3 regions of the Aminobacter sp. NyZ550 genome follow, and region 1 is predicted to be linked to each of the others. Evidence: riboswitches for the same ligand, from Rfam matches in the RefSeq annotation. Region 1 holds a riboswitch; each other region holds the start of a gene.
What was found. Region 1 has a riboswitch for cobalamin ahead of N7E70_RS29260 (TonB-dependent receptor domain-containing protein). Riboswitches for the same ligand answer to the same signal wherever they lie in the genome.

Region 1 (7,734 bases):
GCCGAGGCCCGCCGGACCGACGGTGAGCGAAAGCAGGAACAGAATGGTGGCCAGGATGGCAAGAACGGCAAGCACGAGCCTGTAACGGGAGATGTCGCTCACTTGGCGTCCCCCTCGGCGGCATCGCGCAGCAGGCGGGCGGCTTCAAGTGTAAACGGCGCGCCGCAAATGGTGTATCGCGACGGCACCGCCACCGCCCTGCCCTGCCCGGAGACCGCCCGATAGGCCGGGTGGACGAAGTTTTCCTGGGCGAGTGCCGGGGCGCCATAGTCTTCGCCGCCACCGACGACCAAATCTGGTTTGGCCAGCACTAGCATCTCCAGCGGCAACCGCGCCGTGCCGCTGAGCCCGAGCTTGTCTGCAATATTGACCAGTCCGGAAAGCTTGACGATCTCGTCGACGAGCGTTCCGGTGCCCGAGGTGTAGCTGTTGGCGTAGTAGGTCGCGACGGTCTTGCCCGAGGCGCTTTCCCTGCCCAATTCGGCGACGCCACGATCAAGCGCGGCGACAAGTTTTGCCGCTTCTTCGCGCCGCTCCAGGACCTCTCCCATGCGCAGGATGTTGGCCCTGATGTCGGCAATGGAGCTGTCCGGCGCGAATTCCTCGACCCGGATGCCGAGGCGCCTCAGCAACTCAACCGTCGTCCGTGTCGTGTAGGCTCCGGCGAGTACCAGGTCAGGCTGCATCAGAAACACTTCCTCGGCAAGGCCATGATTGACGGCAAAGCCGTTGGTCCGATCGGCCAGCACCGACGTGTTGGGATCGCTTGCCAGATAAGACACTGAATGCAGCTGCCCCTCGGCCGCCAGAAGCATCGCCAGCTGGTCGGTGCAGACATTCATCGACACGACGCGCTTCGGCGGCACGGCGGCTGCCGGCGCTGATGACAACGCGGCCAGCCCCGCGAGAGCGGACAGCCACGCTCGAAACCGAGCACAGCTGAGACGATTGGTGGGCATGTTACCTCGCATCAGAACACACGCGTGAAGCTCAGATTGAAGCTTCGGCCCGGCGCGCGATAGTTGGTGACGGTCGAATAGTGTTCGTCGAACAGGTTCTCGACCGAAAACTTCAGGCTCGCCCGCTCGTCGACCGTGTAGTTGGCGGCGAAATCCACCGTCACATAGTCCGGCAGCTTGACGGTGTTGGCGGCATTGGCGTAGCGCGCCGCGCCGTAGAGCAGCTTGGCGGTGAGGTCGAGGCTGTCGGTCGCGGCAAAGCTCACCTCGGCGGCCGCCTTGAAGCGATCGCGATAGGGAATGTAGCGGCCGTTGTCCTCATTCTTCGGCGAGCGGTAGTCGATCGAAACCTTGCCACTCCAGCGCTCGTCGAACGCATGCGACAGGCTGGCCTCGATACCGGTCACCTTGGCGCGCGCGACATTGAACGGCAGGTAGGTCGGCGGGTTGGAGGCGATCGCGTCGGTCAGCCAGGTCTGGTAGAAGGCGACGTCAAGCTCGGTCCCCTCGCTTGGACGCCAGTTGATGCCGATCTCATAGGACCGCGACTTCTCCGGCTTCAGGTTGGGATTGGAGTAGTTGGGGTAATAGAGGTCGCTGAAGGTCGGCGCCCGGAAGCCGGTGCCGTACGAGGCGCGCGCCACAAGCTCGGGAACGAGCTCGTAGCTGGCATCGATGTTGTAGGTGGTGGCGCCTCCGAACTGTTCATTGTGATCGTAGCGCAGACCGCTGTCGATCGTCAGCGCGCCATAGTCGAGCGAGTACTGGCCGAACACCGCCGCGAGGTCGCGCGAGCCGACACCGAAATCGACAGTCGAAGCCACCTCCTCGCGATAGGCCTCGGCACCGCCGACCAGGACATGCCTGACTTCACCTGTTTCAAAGGACTTTTCCGTCGACGCGAAGATGCCGTAGCGCCTGGTGTCGAATTCGCTGCTGCCCACGACGCCGTCACGGACATTGTTCGAATAGTCGAGGTTGCCGGAAAGTTCGACGGTCGAGCTCCAGCTGTCGGAATGCTTCACCCGTGCGCCGATCCTGCCGGCGAAGGTGTCGGTGTCAACTTCATTGGCGGAAGGCGGGGAGGCATCGTACTGGCTGCGGCCCCGGGCAAACAGGCCATCGGCATATAGCCGGCCCCAGCCATATTCCTTGGCGACTGCGACGTTGAGCGAGCCTTGCAGTAAGCCATCGTCGTCAGGCTCATGTCCCCAGGCCAGCGGCGTGGTGAAGTCGTAGCCGCGCGTGCCTAGGATGGAGCCACCGACGGAGTAATCGATGCCGTCCTCGGTGCGTCCGCGCAGATCGCCTGAGAGATAGCCACCCCAGGGATGCGTGACGCCCGAGGTGATGCTGCCGCAGGTGTTACGGCCGTCGGCACACTGGCCGCCCTGTTTGGTGATGATGTTGACGACACCGCCGATGGCATCGGCGCCATACTGCGCTGAGTGCGGTCCCTTGGCGATCTCGATACGCTCGATCGACGACAGCGGAATGTTGAAGATCGAGCTCGTACCGCTGGTCGCCGACGAACTGCGGACGCCATTGACCAGCACCAGCGTCTGGCCGGCCGACATGCCGCGCAGATAGACATTGGACGAGGCCCCCTGGCCGCCATAGCCGATGATCGAAACGCCGGCATAGTGCTTCAGCAACGACGGCAGGTCAGCTGCCGCGGACTTTCGCAATTCTTCCTCGTCGATCACTGTGACCGACGACGTCGGGCGAACAAGCGCGGTTTCGCGGCGCAGCGGCGTAACGACCAGGCGCGGCAGCACGGTCACGCCGCCTGCAGCGGGCGCCTGCTGCGCGCTGGATGGTGTCGGGATGGCCAGCATGATCGCGCCGATGCCCAGGATAAGTCTCTGCATTTCTGCCCTCAAATGGTTTGGGGGGCGCGACAAGGATCGCACCCGGTTTCCAAACCGCAGGCAAGACAGGTCGGCAGGCAGACTTTGGGACAAGATTGACCCGACGGCCTTCCGCATGCGGCAACACTTTCGATGTCACCGCCACGAGCGACCGCGCCTGACCACACCCCGTGGACAAGCATGGGTGACTGGAACGGGCAGGTCTCCTGACTTCCGTGTCACAGCCTTTTTCCGCCTTCCCGAACGCGCGAATGCGTTCAGTGGCATGATGGAAGAGGCTCAACGGTTACAGTTGCGGGGGCAGTCGCGGATTTGGCCTTCGGCCTCACCGTGTTCCCTTTTCATCCGCCTCTCGGCGGAACCGATTCCGAGGCGGACGCTACTCAGGGATGCCGAGGCTTGTCAATCGCAATCATGCGACCGTCCATAAAATATATTGATTTTCAACTAGATAGGATCATTGGACACGGACAAACAGGGCAACTTGTGCAATCGCCCCGGACGCGGCAAGCCCTGCATGGGACCGCCAATTGGACGGCACTGCCCCTGGTGGACAGAGGCCACCTGCACATTGCCAACGGGGTCGCGGAAACTGAACCGACGATGTGCGCGCTACGGCCATCGACATCATCTTCGGCCGCGTCGGTATCATCCGCGCATGTTCAGCCGAGCAAGGTCCTTGTCAGCGCATGATCCTTGTCGGCAAGCCCGTCGATGACGCTGAAGTGATGCCGGTCGGGCTCGACCACTGTAGCGGTGGTGGCGCCAAGCCCGGTCCAGATATTGGAAAGCAATGCGTTCTGGCGCAGGAACTCGGCGCGCTCGCCACCGCCGACCCAGCAGGTGATGCGGACGTTGTCCACCGGCCGCAGCAGCGCCGGGCTTTCAGCCAGCGCCTCGGTCTCGTCGATGTGGAGCGTCTTGTTCATGCCGGTGTTGATCAGCGGCCTGAGATCATGAACTCCCGAGAGCGAAACGACATGACGGATACGAGACTGCACATCGGGCGCAAGCGGCGAAGCAGCCGCGACCATGCGCGACACGAGGTGTCCGCCGGCGGAATGACCGGTCAGCATGATCGAGCCTTCGACCAACGCGGCTGCCTTGCCGATCGCCGCACCGACCTCGCGCACGATATCGCCGATCCTGACTTCCGGGCACAAGCTGTAGGACGGCATCGCCACCGCGTAGCCGCTGTCGATGGAACCCTTGGCGAGATGCGACCAGTAGCTCTTGTCGAGCGCCATCCAGTAACCGCCATGGACGAAGACGACGAGCCCCTTCGGCGTGCCTTCAGGCAGGAACAGGTCAAGCAGGTTGCGCGGCCTGTCACCATAGGCGATGTCGAACTGCGCTCTCTCATCTGCCGACAGGGCGTCGCGAAACGTCTGTGCCGGTTCCACCCATGCAGCAGGCCAACGATCGCCACCGGCGATGTTGGCGCCATTGGTGTAGGCGTTGTCCCAATCGGCGATATGGCGTTCGAGCATACGGGCATCCCTCCAAGGCGGCAGCAATCCAGGCGCATAGCAATGGCCAGCGTGCCGGATTGCGTCAATGGGCCAGCGGCAGAAACTTTATGCTTGAAATAATTTTGGTCCGGTGCAATTCTCAGCCATCAGTCGAGAACGTGGGAGGTCTCGCTGTGCCAGACGCCGATCGCATGTCGATCGTGCATAGCCGCGGCCTGTGCCGAACGGCTACCCGTTGCGGCGCAGCACCTTCCCCCGAAGTAACGCATTCCAACGCACGCATGGCGCTTCCGTCATGCCGATGAGCAGGTAGGGGACAGCCGCAGAATGCTTGGACCGTCAGCGCATATCGACACCTTCACGCGCGATAACCTGCCACCCCAGGACCAGTGGCCGACCTTTCTGCTCGACGGCTTCGACTATCCCGAGCACCTCAATGCGGCCGTCGAGCTGACCGATCGCCTGGTCGAAAAAGGCCTGGGCGACCACACCGCGCTGATCGGCAACGGCCGACGCCGCACCTACAAGGAGCTGTCCGACTGGACCAACCGACTGGCGCATGCGCTGGTCGAAAACTACGGCGTCAAGCCCGGCAATCGGGTGCTGATCCGCTCGGCCAACAACCCGGCAATGGTCGCCTGCTGGCTGGCCGCGACCAAGGCAGGTGCTGTCGTCGTCAACACCATGCCTATGCTGCGCGCCGGTGAGCTCGCCAAGATCGTCGACAAGGCAGAGATCACGATTGCGTTGTGCGACACGCGCCTGATGGACGAGATGATCGCCTGCGCCAAGGACAGCGCCTTCCTGACCAAGGTGATCGGCTTCGACGGCACCGCCAACCACGACGCCGAACTCGACCGGGTCGCGCTCGACAAATCCGTCATCTTCGAAGCGGTCAAGACCGGCCGCGACGACGTCGCCCTGCTCGGCTTCACCTCGGGCACCACGGGCGTGCCGAAAGCGACGATGCATTTTCATCGCGACCTGCTGATCATCGCCGACGCCTATGCCAAGGAGGTGCTTTCGGTCACCTCCGACGACGTCTTCGTCGGCTCGCCGCCGCTGGCCTTCACCTTCGGTCTTGGCGGCCTGGCCATTTTCCCATTGCGCTTCGGCGCGGCCGCGACCCTGCTCGAGCAGGCAACGCCGCCGAACATGATCCACATCATCGAGACCTACAAGGCGACGATCTCGTTCACCGCGCCGACCGCCTATCGCGCCATGCTGAAGGCCATGGACGAAGGCGCCGACCTGTCGTCGCTGCGCGTCGCGGTCTCTGCCGGCGAGACCTTGCCCGGACCGGTGTTCGAGGAATGGCTGGCCAAGACGGGCAAGCCGATCCTCGACGGCATCGGCGCCACCGAGATGCTGCATATCTTCATCTCCAACCGCTTCGAGGACATGAAACCCGCCTCCACCGGCAAGCCGGTCGGCGGCTATGAAGCGCGGGTCGTCGACGGCGACATGAACGAGGTGCCACGCGGCACTGTCGGCAAGCTTGCCGTGCGTGGCCCGACAGGCTGCCGCTACATGTCCGATGACAGGCAGCTCGAATATGTCCGCGACGGCTGGAACCTGACCGGCGATGCCTTCATCCAGGACACCGACGGTTTCTTCCACTTCGCCGCGCGTTCCGACGACATGATCGTCAGCGCCGGCTACAACATCGCCGGTCCCGAGGTTGAAGCCGCCCTGTTTTCGCACCCCGAAGTCGCCGAATGCGCCGTCATCGGCGCGGCTGACAGCGAACGCGGCCAGATCGTCGAGGCCTATGTCGTGCTGGTTGCCGGCGTCGCCGCCGACGCCGCGACCGTCAAGCGCCTTCAGGATCACGTCAAGGCGACGATCGCGCCTTACAAATACCCGCGCTCGGTGAAGTTCATCGACGCCCTGCCCAAGACCCAGACCGGCAAGATCCAGCGTTTCCGGTTGCGTGCGGAGAAGATGAATTGAGCAAGCCTTACGATCCCTCCGTCGAGGGCGCGCAGATGTCGTTCAAGGACCGCATGTCCTACAGCGATTATCTGCATCTCGAAAAGATCCTCGACGCTCAGGCGCCGCTGTCGACCGCCCATGACGAGATGCTGTTCATCATCCAGCATCAGACGTCCGAGCTGTGGATGAAGCTCGCTTTGCACGAGATCGGCTCGGCGATCCGCTCGATTCGTGCCGACAAGCTTGAGCCCTCGTTCAAGATGCTGACCCGCGTGTCGCGCATCTTCGAGCAGCTCAACAGCGCCTGGGATGTGCTCAGGACGATGACGCCGAGCGAATACACCGAATTTCGCGACTCGCTCGGGCAGTCCTCGGGTTTCCAGTCCTGGCAGTATCGCGCCATCGAGTTCATGGCCGGCAACCGCAACACAGCCATGTTGCGCCCGCACGCCCACCAGCCCGAACTCAGCGAAAAGCTCGAGGCGGTTCTCGCCCAGCCTTCGCTCTATGACGAGGCGATCCTGCTGCTTGGTCGCAACGGCTTCGATATCGGCGCCGACGGCAAGCGCACCGACTGGCGCGAAACGCGCAGCGAAAACGAAGAAGTGCTCGTCGCCTGGCAGGCGATCTATCGCGATCCGCAACGCTACTGGATGTTCTACGAGCTGGCCGAGAAGCTTGTCGATTTCGAGGATTACTTCCGGCGCTGGCGCTTCAACCATGTCACCACGGTCGAGCGCATCATCGGTATGAAACGCGGCACCGGCGGCACGTCTGGCGCCTCGTATCTGAAGAAGATGCTGGAGGTTGAACTGTTTCCCGAACTCTGGAAAGTTCGCACCCGGCTCTAGGACTTCAAATCAAATAATCGGGAACACTTGGGAGGAGTAACCTAATGAAGAAAATCATTGCGGCAGGAATTTTCGGCCTATCGTTGGCGGCATCCGGCCTTGCCTATGCCGAACCGGTGAAGATCGGCGTCATCACCACGCTTTCGGGCGGCGGTGCGGGCCTCGGCGTCGACATGCGCGACGCGTTTGCGCTGGCCATGAAGCAGTCCGGCAACAAGGATGTCGAGCTGGTCGTCGAGGACGATGCCCAGAAGCCGGAGATCGCCGTCCAGCTCGCCGAAAAAATGATCCAGAGCGACAAGGTCGACCTGTTGACCGGCATCATCTGGTCGAACCTCGCAATGGCCGTGGTGCCTAACGCTGTGGCGCAGGACGTCATCTACCTGTCGCCCAACGCCGGCCCGTCGGCGCTCGCCGGCGCCAAGTGCAACAAGAATTATTTCAACGTCGCCTACCAGAACGACAATTTCCACGAGGCGATGGGCCAGTACGCCAACAATGACTACAAGAAGACCTTCATCCTCGCGCCCAACTATCCGGCCGGCAAGGATTCGCTGACCGGCTTCAAGCGCTATTACAAGGGCGAGTTGGCCGGCGAAGTCTACACCCAGGTCGGCCAGACCGACTACGCCGCCGAGATCGCCCA
Region 2 (7,734 bases), on a different replicon from region 1:
GATGATCGACCAGAAAGCCAGTCTTGCGACGCGCTTCTTGGCCGATGTCGGCTGGCTGCCGCTGGCTGAAAATCCCTTCGTTTCGGTCTGGACCATGATCTCGCTTGATGGCTGCTACCCGCCCGCGGCCAAGCGGCCGCGAGAGGGGAGGTTGTCGATGTTGGCTAGGCCGCCTTGTCCTTGGCCTTGCGCGGCATGTGGGCTACCACGTTCTCGATCATGCGCATGCCGGCGTCATGGCCGAGCGTCATGATCGATTCGGGGTGGAACTGCACCGCCGCGATCGGTTCTTTCTTGTGTTCGAACGCCATGATGACGCCGTCCTCGGTCTCCGCCGTGACGACGAAATCGGAGGGCAGCCGCACCGGGTCGGCAAAAATCGAGTGGTAGCGGCCGACGGTCACTTCCTTGGGCAGGCCGGAGAAGACGATGCCCGGCTTAGAGATCCGGATGCGCGACGGCTTGCCGTGCATCGGCACAGCCAGCTGGCGCAACTCGCCGCCATAAGCTTCGGCCAGTGCCTGCAAGCCCAGGCAGACGCCGAAGATCGGCAGGTCGCGGTCTCGGGATTTCTTGATCGTCGCCGCCGTGTCGAAGTCCTTCGGCGTGCCGGGGCCGGGAGAGAGCACAACGAGGTCGGGCTTGATCCGGTCGAAGATCTCTTCCGGCACAGGCGAGCGTACGGTCGAGACGTCGGCGCCGGTCTGGCGGAAGTAGTTGGCCAGTGTGTGGACGAAGGAATCCTCGTGGTCGACGAGCAGGATCTTGACCCCTTCGCCGACGCGCGCGGTGGCGCGCTCGGTGCCGGGAGCGTTGCCGGTCTTGGCGTCGCGGATGGCAGAAAGCATGGCTGAGGCCTTCAGTTCGGTTTCGGCTTCTTCTTCCTCGGGAACGGAATCGTAGAGCAGGGTGGCGCCAGCGCGCACCTCGCCGATGCCGTCCTGGATGCGGATGGTGCGCAACGTCATGCCAGTGTTCAGGTCACCGTTGAAATGCACCATGCCGATCGCCCCGCCATACCAGGCGCGGGGGCTCTTCTCGTTCTGCTCGATAAAACGCATCGCCCACAGCTTGGGTGCGCCGGTGACGGTCACTGCCCAGGCGTGGCTGAGGAAGGCGTCGAAGGCATCCATGCCCTCGCGCAGGCGGCCCTCGATGTGGTCGACAGTGTGGATCAGCCGCGAATACATCTCGATCTGGCGGCGGCCGATGACGCGTACCGTGCCTGGCTCGCAAACCCTGGACTTGTCGTTGCGGTCGACATCAGAGCACATGGTAAGCTCGGATTCGTCCTTCTTCGAATTGAGCAGCTTCAGGATCTGCTCAGAGTCGGAGATGGCGTCGTCGCCACGCTTGATGGTGCCCGAGATCGGGCAGGTCTCGACGCGGCGGCCGTTGACGCGGACGAACATCTCCGGCGAGGCGCCGATCAGATACTCGCCTTCGCCGAGATTGATGAAGAACGAATAGGGTGAAGGGTTGATCGCCTTCAGCCGGCGCGAAATCTCCGACGGCACCGTCTCGCAGCGCTCGTAGAACATCTGGCCGGGCACGACCTCGAACAGGTCGCCGCGCTTGAAACTGTCCATCGCCCGGCGCACCAGTTGGGCATATTCGCCCGGCTCATGGTCGGCGCGTGGCGGAATGCGGTCGGACGCCTTGAACGGCTCGACGACGCTGTCCCGCGCGAGGCCCTCGGTCGAGAAACCCGCGCCGGCATAGTCGTAGCGATCGTGCCAGGCTTTGGCCGAGTAGTGGTCGACGACAAGAATCTCGTCGGGCAAAAACAGCACCAGGTCGCGCTGGCTCTGTTTGCGCTCGAGCGTGTGCTCGACCGGGTCGAACTGGAAGGCGAGATCGTAGCCGAAGGCGCCGTAGAGGCCGAGATTGCTGTCTTCGTCCGACTTGAACAAGGCGGTGATGGCACGCAGCACGGTGAACACCGAAGGCACGCGCGACCGTTCTTCCTCGGTAAAGACGCGGCCGGGCGTCGCCACCTCGAGCGCGATCAGGCGCTTGGAGGTCTCGGTGATCGTCAGTTCATTGAGCGGCGCGAGCACGGCGCGGATCACCGGCAGCAGCACCTCGCCGCGGCCGTTCAGCGCCTCGATCTTCATTGCGCGTCCGCGTGCCGAGATTACCACCGGCGGGTCGATGATGGCGGTGTCCCAGCGGGTGTAACGGCCGGGATATTCGTAGTTGGAGGAGAACACCGCGCCGCGCCGGCTGTTGAGCCCGTCGAGATAGGTCTCGATCGCGCCGTGATAGGCGGTTTCGTGGCGCTGCCGGGTGATCGACACCCCGCCTGACGTCACGTAGCGCTCGGCGCCGTTTTCAAGCAATTCCAACGTCATTCCCGTCTCCATCTCTTGCAGTGGGAGCGTCCGGAGCCTGGTTCGAAAAAAGCAAATGGCCGCCCGGAAATCCCGTTGCGGCCATCACAATCTTCACGCGCACGCGCTTCAAGAGGCCGCTGTCAGCTGGCCCGCCACCAAATGTTCTGGAGCGAAGTCGTGTTCATGGCGGAATGCATAGCGGCGAATTCGGGGCCACGCAACCGGATTTGCGTCGTCTTGCATTGCATTACCAACTGACCCTCACTTTGTTGTCCGTCGCCGCATCAGGATGACGAAAGCAATGCCGCCGATCAGCCCGGTGACGATGCCGAGCGGCATGTCCTGCGGCGGCACGACCGTGCGTGCGGCCATGTCGGCGGCGATCAGGAAGATGGCGCCGACCAGCGCCGACAGCGGCAGCACGCGGCGATAGTCGCCACCGACGAAGAAGCGCACGATGTGCGGGATCATCAGGCCGACAAAGGCGATGACGCCGGAGTAGGCAACCGCACAGCCGGTCAGCAGCGCGCAGGCGACGAAGGCCTTGAGCCGGAAGCGCTGCGCCGGGATGCCGAGTGCGGTTGCGCTTTCGTCGCCCAACGTCATGGCGTTGAGGTTGCGGGTCTGCGTCATCAGCCAGACGCCGCACAGGACAAGGGCTGCCAGCGGATAGGGCAGATGGCTCCATTGCGCCAGCCCGAGCCCGCCAAGCATCCAGAAGATCGCGACATGGGCAGCCTTGGGGTCGCCGATGAAGATCAAGAGGTTGCCTGCGGCCGAGATGATGAAGCTCACCGCCACGCCGGCAAGGATCAGCTGGCCGGCCGTCTGCGCCCGCGCCAGGTTGGCGATGGCAAGCACCAGTGCGGTTGCCGCCAGCGCGCCGGCAAAGGCGAAGACCGGTACGGTGACTGTGCCGAGCACCATGCCGGCATGGATCAGCGCCATGATCGCGCCGAAGGCCGCGCCCGACGAAATGCCGAGCAGATGCGGATCGGCGAGCGGATTGCGTGTCACCGACTGCAGGGCTCCCCCCACCAGCGCCAGCGAGGCGCCGACGATGGCGCCCAGGATGACGCGCGGCGCGCGCACGTCCCAGACGATATTCTCGCGTCCGCTCGACCAGACCGCCTCGACGCTTCCCGGTATCAGCTTGTTGGCAATGACGCCCCACACCGTTTCCAGTGGGATCGCCACCGGGCCGACGCCGACGGCAATGATCATGCCTATCACAAGCACCACGGCCAGCCCCGGTATCAGGGCCGGCATGGCGTGGATCAGGACGTGTCTTGGCCCTGTGACGAGGTGGCGATGCGACACGGCTCAGTCGGCCCGCATCGCGGCGGCCAGCCGCTTGATCGCCGCAATGTTGCGCGGTCCCGGCGTCGCCTCGTTGTATTCGAGCACGAAGAAGCGGTTGTTCTTCACTGCCTCGATGTCCTTGAAGGCCGGGTTGGTGCGCATGTAGTCGATCTTCTGCTCGGCAGTTACCTCACCGTAGTTGACGATCACCACCATGTCGGGATTGCGCTCGATGACCGGCTCCCAGCCGATCTCGACCCAGCTCGACTCGACGTCGTCGACGATGTTCTTGCCGCCGGCTGCCTCGATAATGGCGGTCGGCATGGCGTATCGTCCGGCGGTAAACGGCTTCTGCTCGCCGGAATCGTAGATGAACACGTTGACCGGCTTGTCGAGCTTGGGCAGCTCGCCCTGGAAGTCGGCGAGTTCCTTCTCATAGCCTGCCACCAGGACCTCCGCCTTCTCGCGCACACCAAAAATGGCGCCGAGATTGAGCAGGTCGGCATACATGTCCTGAAGCGACGACTTGTCCTTCTTCATGATGTGGATGCAGCTTTCGGTCAGCTCGTAGACAGCGATCTTGAAGGGCGCGAGCGTATCCGGAGTGACGTCGCCGCCGACCTTCATGCCGTAGTTCCAGCCGGCGAAGAACAGGTCGGTGTCGGCGCCGAGCAGCACTTCCTTGCTGACGTATTGTGGGGCGAGTTCGGGCAGTTCGCCGACGCCCTTGCGCAAATCCTCGCTCAGCGTCTTCCAGCCGGAGATGCCGGAATAGCCGGCCATGTGGTCGGTGAGGCCGAGCGCCAGCATCATCTCGGTCAGGTTGACGTCGTGCGAGACGGCGCGCTTGGGCGCGGCCTCGAAGGTGACGTCGCGGTTGCAGCTCTTGACGGTGACGGGGAAGCCGCTGGCCATAGCTGTTGCGCAGGTAGCGAGCAGGGCGGCGGCGATGATGGGCAGGCGCATGGAGGCTCCTTGATGTTCAGCGTTCGAGGTGGAAGGAAAAGCGTGGACGACCGGTGACGGGATGGTCGTCGAGGGTCGCTCCGACGGAAAAGCTGTCACGTATGCGATCGGGCGTCAGGATGTCGGCGGGCGCGCCGCAGGCAATGGCGCGGCCTCCGTCCATGACAAGCACGCGGTCGGCATGGGCCGAGGCGAGCGCCAAATCGTGCAGGGAAACGATCACGGTGCAGCCGAGATTGCCGAGCAGCTCCAGCACTTCGAGCTGGTGGCGGATGTCGAGGTGGTTGGTCGGTTCGTCGAGGATCAGAAGGTCGGGTCGCTGCATCAATGCCCGGGCGATCATCACGCGCTGCTTTTCGCCGCCCGACAGCGAGCAGAGGTCGCGCGCAGCGAGTGCGGTCAGGCCGAGCAGGGCAAGGGCTGCCTCGACTTGGTCGTAGTCGCGGTCGCTGGTGCCGAAACTCGTGACATGCGGGGTCAGGCCCAACTCGATGATTTCTGCGACGGTCAGGCCGAAGTCCGAGGCGCTTTCCTGAAGCACGGTCGCGATACGGCGGGCGCAGTCGCGCGGCTTCATCTTCCAGATGTCGGTGCCGTCGAGGCGGACAGTGCCCGAAGTCGGCTTGTGGTAGCGGTAGAGGCAGCGCAGCAGGCTCGACTTGCCGGCGCCGTTGGGGCCGACGATGGCGAGCAACTCGCCCGGCGCAACCGCAAGGCTGATCGGCTCGAGGATCGGCTGCGAAACACGAGGGCCCCAGCTGACGCCATCGAGTTCGAGCAGTGCCGGGGTGGTGCCTACAAGGCGGCTAGCGGCGTGGACGCGATCGAGCATGCCCTGTCTCCGCGGTCGGGCGGAGGCAGCAGAACGATCCGGAAAGCGCGCCGGTACCGAAGAAGGCAGTCGCAACCATCATCATCTCCGCGGCACACCCCGGCCGGTTGAGTTAATCGGATGATGGCAGGTCTCCTGGCTTGCGGGTGATCGCTCCTCGGAGCCTTCCCGGCCTTTCGGCCAGTGGCATGTTTCCGAATTGCTATCCGCTCACAGTTGCGGGGGCAGCCACGGTTTCGCGTCGGGGACGTCTCACCGTGTTCCCATTTAACCTGCTGCCCGAACCGGATAGCAGGAACCATCGCTGTCGTGGCTACAGCAGCGACGGGTTGCTGACAATCGCTAAAGCGTCATGCCGGGCGCTAAAGCGTCATGCCGGCTGCTGAATTGCGTCACGCCGGTCGAGCGCGAAGGAAATGAGCGCGACGCCGAAGGCAGACAGTGCGATGGCCGCGCCGACGAAGGGCAGGTCGGCATAGCTCACGCCCATCGAAATCGCAGCACCACCGGCCCAGGCGCCGGCGGCGTTGCCGGCGTTGAAGGCGCCCTGGTTGAGGGTGGCCGCGAGGTTCGGTGCCTCCGAAGCGGTTTCGACGACGCGCATCTGCATCGGCGGCACGATGACGAAGGTGATGACGCCCCACATGAAGACGAGCAGGATAGCCGCTGGCGCCGAAGAGCTGAGTTCGGCGAAGGCGACGTGGATCGCCGCCATCACCACCAGCGCGCCGATGGCTGTGGGCATCAGCTTCCAGTCGGCCAGCTTGCCGCCGATGATGTTGCCGATGGTCATGCCGCCGCCGAACAGCAAAAGCGCCCAAGTGACCGATTCAACCGAGAGGCCGCTGACGTCGGTCAGGATCGGCTTGATGTAGGTGAAGACGGCAAACAGGCTGCCCGAGGCGAGCGCCGAGATGATCATGGCGAGCCATACCTGGAGCTTGCCCAGCACCTTGACCTCGCCTGATACCCCGCCCTTGCCGGGAGGGGCGACGCCCGCAGGGACCAGCCAGGCTATGGCCGCCACCGAGAGCAGGCCGATGACGACGACGGCAAAGAAGGTGGCGCGCCAGCCATAGGCTTCGCCGAGTGCCGTGCCGCCGGGAACGCCGAGGATGTTCGCCAATGTCAGGCCGGCAAACATCAACGCAATTGCGCTGGCGCGCTTGTTGGTTGGGACCAGGCTTGCCGCCACCACCGAGCCGATGCCGAAGAAGGCGCCGTGACCAAAGGCGGTGATGACGCGGGCGATCATCAGCGTCCAGTAAGTGGGGGCGATGGCGCAGAGCAGGTTGCCGAAGACGAACATCATGGCGAGCCCGATCAGCACCGGTTTGCGCGGCAGTTTCGCTGTGCCCACCGCGATGATCGGGGCGCCGACGACGACGCCGAGCGCGTAGCCGGTGACCAGAAGACCGGCGGCCGGGATCGACACGCCGAGGTCGGCGGCGACCTCCGGCAACAGCCCCATGATCACGAATTCGGTGGTGCCGATGCAAAAGGATGCAACGGCCAGAGCGAGGATCGGCAAGGGCATGGGCGGACTCAGGGGAGCTGAAACGATTTAGATGCACAATTTCCTCATGTCCGGCGCGGCACAAGCGACGTTGCCGCATTGCAGCAATGCACCTGGCGCATAGGAGAAGTGCGCAAGGCGCTAGCTGAGACGATCAGGATTGCTGGGTGAGGTCGCGTCGGAGAAATTCGTAGAGCCGGTCGACTGCCGAATTGGCGGCCTGCGGGTTGCGCAATATGCCGATTTCCATCTCGGGCAGCGGCGGCAGGCCCTCGGCTTCGCCGATGACGCGCAGGCCGGGGGGCACGCTGCGCTGGGCGAGCACGGCTACTGGCGGGTACCCGTTCGTCGCACGGGTACCGCCCTTGCCGGCCAGAAATGAAAAGGGCGCCCGAGGCGCCCCTTCCGATGTCGATGCGCCCAGACTCAGTTCTGCCTGGGCAGCCTGTAGGCGACGATGTAGTCGCCGCGGTCAGGCGACTGGCGCGCCCCGCCGGCCGAGATGACCACATATTGCGTTCCGCTCTCATGCGAGACGAAGGTCATTGGCGTAGACTGGGCGCCGACAGGCAGCCGGCCCTTCCACAACTCATTGCCCGTCTCCACGTCGAGTGCACGCAGATAATAGTCCTGCGTGCCGGCGTAGAAGACGAGGCCGCCTGACGTCGCGATCGGACCGCCCAGCGTCGGCATGCCGATCGGGATCTGCAGGCCGGTTTTCATGCCAAGCGGACCGGTATCCTGCAGCGTGCCCGCCGGAACCTGCCAGGCGATCTGGCGGG
Region 3 (7,734 bases), on a different replicon from region 1:
TGATGTCAGCGCCGGCGATGGCGTATTTGTAGTGGATCTCCTCGATCGCCTTGGGCTGCGACAGGATCAAGAGGTCGTTGTTGCCCTGCTGATGGCAGGCGCAACCGGTGAATTTGTCGCCGCGGAAATGGTCCTCGTCGAAGCCGAGCCCCTGGATCTGGGTACCCATCGCGCCATCGAGAATCAGGATGCGCTCACTCGCCGCCGCTTTCAGCGCTGCCATCACCTCCGAACCGTCTGGCTTGGCGGCAACCGACCCAAACAGGGCGTCGAGCGAGGTGGCGTTTTGCGACACTTTTCATCCTTTCGGCGACAAAGCCGTCAGGTCACATAAAGACATCTTTATGTCAATATGTCGAGTGTGTCGTTGTCGCATTTGCGACCACGCGCAACACGACCAGCCTGCCGGCTAGTCCGGCTGCTTCAGCAGATAGGTGTCCATGATCCAGCCATTTTGCTCGCGCGCCTGTTTGTGGATGCGCTCGATGTCGCCGACGACCTCGCGCAACTTGCCCGACACCAGGATTTCATCCGGCGTGCCGACATAGGCGCCCCACCAGATGTCGAGATCACCATCGAGACCGGCGAAGGCACCTTCGCCGTCGAGCATGACGACGACGCTGTCGGCATTGTTGGGAAAACCCTCCGCAAGCTTGCGACCGGTGGTGATGGCGATCGACTGGCCGATCCTGTTCAGCGTGACCTTGTGCCGGGCGGCAAGCGCCTGGACGCTGGTGATACCCGGAATGACATCATATTCGAGTTCGAAGCCGCCCTTGGCCTGCAGCCGGTCGAGGATGCGCAGGGTACTGTCGTAAAGCGTCGGATCGCCCCAGACGAGGAACGCGCCGCACTCGTCTTCCTCGAGTTCCTCCATGAGCAGCTGTTGGTAGACGCCTTCGACAGCGTCATGCCAATCTGCGACGGCGGTGCCGTAGTCCTCCGCCGCCGGCCTGCGGCGAGGCACCTCGAACGCGACGGTGCGATAGCTCTGGTCGCGGATGAAGCGTTCGCAGATCTCGCGCCTGACCCGCGCCAGCCCGTCCTTCTCGATACCCTTGTCGGGGATGAAGAAGACGTTGACCCGGTTGAGCGCATCGACAGCCTGGATCGTGACATAGTCGGGATTGCCCGCACCGATGCCGATGACAAGAATCCTTCGCTTCATGACGGCATGGCCCTGCCGCCGCCGAGTTCGGCGGCAAGGTCCAGGAACAATTGCCTGAGCCGGCGCGGCCCCGGATGCCTGCCACCATATTCGGCGAGCCGAGTGGCCTGCCGCGAGGCGGCCTCGTGGAGGTTGCCGCCTTCAGGCTGCGCGACCAGCCAAGCCAGGAACACCTGTTCGGGTTCGGGCATGACCGATGCAATGGTGGGACGGTTCCAGGTCAGTCCCATGCCAGTGCTCCACCATTCTGGTATTCGATGACACGGGTCTCGAAGAAGTTCTTCTCCTTCTTCAAATCCATCGCCTCGGACATCCACGGGAATGGGTTCTCGACTTCGGCGAAGACCGGCGGCAGGCCGAGCTGGGCGCAGCGCCGGTTGGCGATGAAGTGCATATAGGTTTCGCAAAGCGCTGCATTGAGGCCAAGGAAACCGCGCGGCATCGTATCGCGGCCATAGGAGGCCTCGAGCTCAGCAGCCGTGCGGATCATGCCACGGATCTCATCCTGGAACGCCGGCGTCCACAGATGCGGGTTCTCGTGCTTGATCTGGTTGATGACGTCGATGCCGAAGTTCAGATGGATCGACTCGTCCCGCAGGATGTACTGGTACTGCTCGGCAATGCCGACCATCTTGTTGCGCCGGCCCAAGGACAATATCTGGGCGAAACCGGTGTAGAACCACATGCCCTCGAAGATGACGTAGAAAGCGACGAGGTCGCGCAGGAAGGCCTGGTCGGCTTCAGGCGTGCCGGTCCTGAAATCCGGATCGTCGAGATGCTGTGTGTGCTTCAGCGCCCATGCCGCCTTGTCGGTGATCGAGGGCACCTCGCGGTACATGTTGAACAGCTCGCCTTCGTCCAGGCTGAGGCTCTCCACGATGTACTGGAAGGTGTGGGTGTGCACCGCCTCCTCGAAGGCCTGGCGCAGCAGATATTGCCGGCATTCCGGATTGGTCAGATGGCGGTAGATGGCCAGCACGATGTTGTTGGCAACCAGGCTCTCCGACGCGGCGAAGAAGCCGAGATTGCGCTTGATCATGCGCCGTTCGTCGTCGGTCAGCCCATCCTTCGACTTCCACAGGCCGATGTCGGCCTGCATCGACACTTCGGTCGGCATCCAGTGATTGTTGCAGCCGGCGAGATATTTCTCCCAGGCCCAGCGGTATTTGAGCGGCAGAAGCTGGTTCACGTCGGCACGGGCGTTGATCATGCGCTTGTCGTCGACGCGGACGCGGCCACCGCCGCGTTCGATCACACCCAGCCCCGTGGCATCGGCAAGCGGGACGTCGCCTGTGAAGGCGGGGTGGATGGTTGCGGCGGCAGCCTTTGGTTCGGACCAGTCGAGCATCTTGTTGTTCCTTTTCCTGATCGCCGCTTACTGACAGGCTTCACATTCGGGATCGTCGATGGCGCAGGCCTTGCCCCATGCGACATCGGCGTTGACGATGATTGGGACTGACGCTGCAACAGCTACAGCGGAGACGGAATTGAGCTTGCCGTCGGTGCCCTTCAGCGTCGACTTCTCGACATGCGAGGCCGAGCGCGAGCGCAAATAGTAGGTCGTCTTCAGGCCCTTGTTCCATGCCAGGCGGTAGAGCGCGTCGAGCTTCTTGCCGCTTGGATCGGCGATGTAGAGGTTGAGCGACTGGGCCTGGTCGATCCATTTCTGCCGACGCGACGCTGCCTCGATCAGCCAGGCACTGTCGATCTCGAAGGCGGTAGCGAAGAGCGCCTTGAGGTCGTCGGGGATGCGGTCGATCCGGCCGATCGAGCCGTCGAAATATTTGAGGTCGGAGACCATGACCTCGTCCCACAGGCCGCGCGCCTTCAGCTCATGCACCAGTGCTGCGTTGACCACGGTGAAGTCGCCGGACATGTTCGATTTGACGAACAGGTTCTGGTAGGCCGGCTCGATCGATTGCGCGACACCGCAAATGTTGGAGATGGTCGCCGTCGGCGCGATCGCCATGGTGTTGGAGTTGCGCATACCTGTCTTCCTGACGCGCTTGCGCAAGGCATCCCAGTCGAGCGTCGAGGCGCCGTCCATGTCGACACCGGGGCGCGCCTTGGCCAAGAGGTCGATGGAATCGATCGGCAGGATGCCCTTCGACCACAGCGAACCGTCAAAGCTCGGATAACGCCCGCGTTCGGCGGCAAGGTCGCAGGACGCCGAAATCGCGTTGTAGGAGATCGCCTCCATGCTGGCGTCGGCGAAGGCCACGGCAGCGTCTGACGCATAGGGGATCTTCAGCGCCTGAAGTGCATCCTGGAAACCCATCAGGCCGAGGCCGACAGGACGATGCTGCAGGTTGGAGCGCCTGGCTTCGGGGATGGTGTAGAAATTGATGTCGATGACATTGTCGAGCATGCGCATCGCCGTCTTCACGGTGCGCGCCAGACGGTCGATGTCGAGCCCCTCGGCTGCGATATGATTGGCAAGATTGACCGAACCGAGATTGCAGACGGCGACCTCGTCCTTCGAAGTGTTGAGGGTGATCTCGGTGCACAGGTTCGACGAGTGGACGACGCCGATATGGCCCTGCGGCGAGCGGATGTTGCATGGGTCCTTGAAGGTGATCCAGGGATGGCCTGTTTCGAACAGCATGGTCAGCATCTTGCGCCAGAGGTCCAGCGCCCTGACCGTGCGGAACACCTTGATCCCGCCCGCCGAAGCCTTGGCTTCGTAGGCCTCGTAGGCCGCCTTGAACGCCGTGCCGTAGAGGTCGTGCAGGTCGGGCGTCTCATCAGGCGAAAACAGCGTCCATTCGCCATCGGCCTCGACGCGTTCCATGAACAGGTCCGGCACCCAGTTGGCGGTGTTCATGTCGTGGGTGCGGCGGCGGTCGTCGCCGGTGTTCTTCCGGAGGTCGAGGAACTCCTCGATATCGACGTGCCAAGTCTCGAGATAGGCGCAGACCGCACCCTTGCGCTTGCCGCCCTGGTTGACGGCGATCGCCGTGTCGTTGGCCACCTTGAGGAACGGCACCACGCCCTGGCTCTCGCCATTGGTGCCCTTGATGTGGGCGCCGAGGCCGCGCACCGAGGTCCAGTCATTGCCGAGCCCGCCGGAATATTTGGCCAACAACGCATTGTCCTTCACCGCCTTGAAGATGCCGTCGAGATCGTCGGCGACAGTGGTGAGGAAACAGGACGACAATTGCGGGCGCAGCGTGCCGGAGTTGAACAGCGTTGGCGTCGAGGCCATGAAATCGAAGGACGACAAAAGATCATAGAACTCGATGGCGCGGCTCTCGCGGTCGATCTCGCGGCCTGCCAGGCCCATCGCCACGCGCATGAAAAAGGCCTGCGGCAGTTCGAAACGCTTGTCTTTGCTGTGCAGGAAATAGCGGTCATAGAGCGTCTGCAGACCCAGATACTGGAACTGCAGGTCGCGCTCGGGCTTCAGCGCGGCACTGAGCCTGGCAAGGTCGAAACGGCCAAGTTCGGGGTCGATCAATTCGGCCTTGATGCCGGTGGCGACGAAGGCGGGGAAATAGGTGGCATAGCGCTCGGTCATTTCGGCCTGGGTGGCCTGCTCAGACCTGGCCGAGACGAAGCTCAGTGCCTCGCGCCGCAACCGGTCTAGCAACAACCGGGCGCTGACGAAGGCGTAGTTCGGTTCGGTTTCGACAAGCGTACGGGCGGCCAGGATCGGCGCCAGCGAAAGCTCGTCGACGGTGATGCCGTCATAGAGATTGCGCCTTGTCTCGGCCAGGATCGCATCCGCTGAGACGGCCTCGAGCCCGCTGCAGGCCTCGTCGACAATGCGTGCCAGTCGCGTCTCGTTCAGCGGTGCCAGGCTGCCGTCATCGGCCTTGACCTGGAGCGGCGGTGCGGCGACCTCGACCGACGTGACCTTGGCGGCAGCGCGTTCGCGGGCACGTTCCTCGCGGTAGAGCACATAGGCGCGGGCGACCTTGTGATGCTCGGAGCGCATCAGCGCCAGTTCGACCTGGTCCTGGATTTCCTCGATATGGAAGGTGCGGCCGCTATCTGCCCGCCTGGTCAGCGCGGCGAACACCTGGCCGGCCAGTTCCTCGACGACGTCGTGGACGCGGCGCGAACCGGCGGCCACCGAACCCTCGGTGGCGAGAAATGCCTTGGTCAGCGCCATAGTGATCTTGGTCGCGTCGAACGGCGTCACCGCGCCGTTGCGCCGGATGACACGGTAGCCAGGTTCGGACGCGGTCTTGGAACCCTGGCTGAGAGCGGACGGAACGCTGTCGGTTCCGCTGGATTGAAGTGTGGAGGTCGCCGGCATCATCTTCCCCGATGGTTTGGGGGCGAAGGGCCTTGGGCGGACGCATGACGGATTTCAGCCGGCGCAAGCCGGCGGAACGCAAGCGCACCACCGGACACCCCGCCCGTGGACGTTCAGACTCGATCGCGGCAGGTCTCCTGGCTCGCAGGTCATTGCCGCTGTCTGGCCTTCCCAGCGCCCATTGGCGCCAGTGGCACTACGCGACAGCAACTCACTGCTTACAGTTGCGGGGGCAGCGCCGGCATTGCGAAATCGCGCACCGGCTTCCCTCTTAGCTCCCGAGCTGGAATCAACTCGGAAGACCACGATGTCTACATGTAGTATGACTGCCCGGTGTCGTGTCAACAGGTGGAAGAATCATTTCCACCTCATCGACCGATCAACGCCGGCGGCCGATCAATCCCTGACGTAGTCGCGCCACAGCGCCTGATAGACCGGGCATTCGGCATTCAGAGCCTCATGGCTGCCCGTGCCGACGATTCTGCCGTCGTCGAGCACGACGATCATGTCGGCCGAACGCGCCGAGAACAGATGGTGCGTGACGATGATGACGAGGCGGTCGCGGCCGAAGGCCAGCAGCTCACGCTCGAGCGCCATCGCCGATTCGGCGTCGAGCGCCGAAGTAGGTTCGTCGAAAACGGCGATGTGCGGATCGCGCAGCACGGCGCGCGAAATCGCCAGGCGCTGGCGCTGGTCGCCGGAGAGGTTCTGCCCTGCCTGCACCAGTTCGGTGTCGATGCCTTTGGGCAGGCCGGCGGTGAACTTGTCGGCGGAGGAAAACGCCAGCGCCTTGTCGATCTCGTCGTCGCGAAGCGGGCGCGGCAGCGACGCCTGAAGGTTCTCGCGGATGGTACCCGAAAACAGCGACGTCTCCTGGTCGACAACACCGATGCGGCCGCGCAGCCAGCGCGGATTGTAGGCGCGGACGTCGATGCCGCCGATTGCCACCTTGCCGGCATGATCGCGCTCCAGTCCCAAAAGCACGCGCAGCAGGCTGGACTTGCCGGAGCCATTGCGGCCGACGATCGCCACGACGCCCGTCGCCGGCAGCACCAGGCTGACACCGTTGAGTGCCGCAGCCGTCGCCTCGGGATAGCGGAAGGTCAGATCCTCGACCGTGATCGGGCCGAAATCAGCAGCACGCAGCGCCGGGGCAACGATGGCGCGCTCCGGCTGGCGCTTGAGGAAAGCCGCGAGGGCCGAGACGGTGGCGCTCACCGAATGGAACTGGATCAGGATGCCGGCACTGGTCAGCATCGGCATGGTCGCTCGGGTGACGAGCAGCTGCAGCGCAAGCAGGCCACCGATCGTGAGATCGCCGCGCAGGATGCGCCAGCAGCCGACGAGGACGACGAGCAGCGTCAGGATCTCGCTCAGCAGGCCAAGCGTGAACGAATAGGAGTGCGAGAGGTCGAGTATGTGCCAGCGCGCCTTGATGGCTTCGGCCGACTTCGCGGACCAGCGCCCGATGAAGAAGCGCTCAACCGCATTCGACTTGATGCCGCGGATGTTGCCTACCGTTTCAGCGGCCGCCCCCTGCAGAGCGCCGTTGAGGCGGAACGAGCTGCGGCTCGCCTCGCCCAGCTGGGCATTGGTCTTGCGGGCAAAGGCGGCGAAGATCAGGGCAACGACAAAGGCCAGCAGGCAGATGAGATAGTCGTAGTACAGCGCCACGGCGAACGAGACGGCAGCACCCAACATGGTGAGGAAGAAATTCGGCGCAGCGCTCAGCATGAAGGTGGCGACACGCTGGGATTCGTTGAGGAGGTTGATCGTGCTTCCGCCTGCGGATGCCGAACTCTCATAGGGGATGCGCATGAGGCGGAAGTAGATGCGTCTCGACAGCCGGGCGGTGAACCTTGCGTCCACGTCGTTGATCAGCGAGTTGTGCCAGCGTGAGGTCATGTGCCTGATAACCGCCGCCACGATGGCGATGGCGGCGAACTGGGTCGCTGCCCAACCGTCCTTGCCGACCATGACGCTGTCGACGATCTTCTGCGAAAGGATCGGAACCGTCACCGAGAGCACGATTCCGGCTAGCGAAAGTGCAATGGCAAGAAAAAACTTACGGCGGTAGATGCCCATGATCCGCATCAGTATCCGCCAATCGCCGAGCGGTATCTTGCGCAAGGCGTTCAGTTTCTCTCGAAATTTCATTGCCTACCCGACGCCGCTCGAACAACAGGGACGGGTTCGCTAGGTCATTCGCGCTTTCCTGTCAAATAATATGACAATGATAGTCATATTATTGTGAAACGCTTCGGCGAAAATCGCCCGCCTCGCGGAATGACGAACAAAACAAGTC

Region 2: it holds a riboswitch for cobalamin, as region 1 does, so the genes downstream of both, N7E70_RS11105 (ABC transporter ATP-binding protein) here and N7E70_RS29260 (TonB-dependent receptor domain-containing protein) in region 1, are expected to answer to the same signal.
Region 3: it holds a riboswitch for cobalamin, as region 1 does, so the genes downstream of both, N7E70_RS00960 (ribonucleoside-diphosphate reductase subunit alpha) here and N7E70_RS29260 (TonB-dependent receptor domain-containing protein) in region 1, are expected to answer to the same signal.

Annotation. Positions count from the first base shown of each region.
Region 1 is NZ_CP114191.1:428,044-435,777, forward strand. Features, by position in the region: gene N7E70_RS29250 (FecCD family ABC transporter permease) at 1-102, opposite strand, end outside; gene N7E70_RS29255 (ABC transporter substrate-binding protein) at 99-959, opposite strand; gene N7E70_RS29260 (TonB-dependent receptor domain-containing protein) at 971-2,830, opposite strand; cobalamin riboswitch at 3,010-3,211, opposite strand; gene N7E70_RS29265 (alpha/beta hydrolase) at 3,493-4,320, opposite strand; gene N7E70_RS29270 (AMP-binding protein) at 4,630-6,255, shown strand; gene kynA (tryptophan 2,3-dioxygenase) at 6,252-7,088, shown strand; gene N7E70_RS29280 (ABC transporter substrate-binding protein) at 7,133-7,734, shown strand, end outside.
Region 2 is NZ_CP114190.1:2,249,738-2,257,471, forward strand. Features, by position in the region: gene N7E70_RS11085 (cation diffusion facilitator family transporter) at 1-96, opposite strand, end outside; gene N7E70_RS11090 (anthranilate synthase) at 165-2,354, opposite strand; gene N7E70_RS11095 (FecCD family ABC transporter permease) at 2,598-3,605, opposite strand; gene N7E70_RS11100 (ABC transporter substrate-binding protein) at 3,660-4,604, opposite strand; gene N7E70_RS11105 (ABC transporter ATP-binding protein) at 4,621-5,436, opposite strand; cobalamin riboswitch at 5,545-5,754, opposite strand; gene N7E70_RS11110 (MFS transporter) at 5,807-6,973, opposite strand; gene N7E70_RS11115 (hypothetical protein) at 7,107-7,277, opposite strand; gene N7E70_RS11120 (membrane-bound PQQ-dependent dehydrogenase, glucose/quinate/shikimate family) at 7,379-7,734, opposite strand, start outside.
Region 3 is NZ_CP114190.1:190,866-198,599, forward strand. Features, by position in the region: gene metH (methionine synthase) at 1-223, opposite strand, end outside; gene cobF (precorrin-6A synthase (deacetylating)) at 410-1,168, opposite strand; gene N7E70_RS00950 (hypothetical protein) at 1,165-1,398, opposite strand; gene N7E70_RS00955 (ribonucleotide-diphosphate reductase subunit beta) at 1,389-2,516, opposite strand; gene N7E70_RS00960 (ribonucleoside-diphosphate reductase subunit alpha) at 2,544-5,429, opposite strand; cobalamin riboswitch at 5,540-5,751, opposite strand; gene N7E70_RS00965 (peptidase domain-containing ABC transporter) at 5,826-7,586, opposite strand.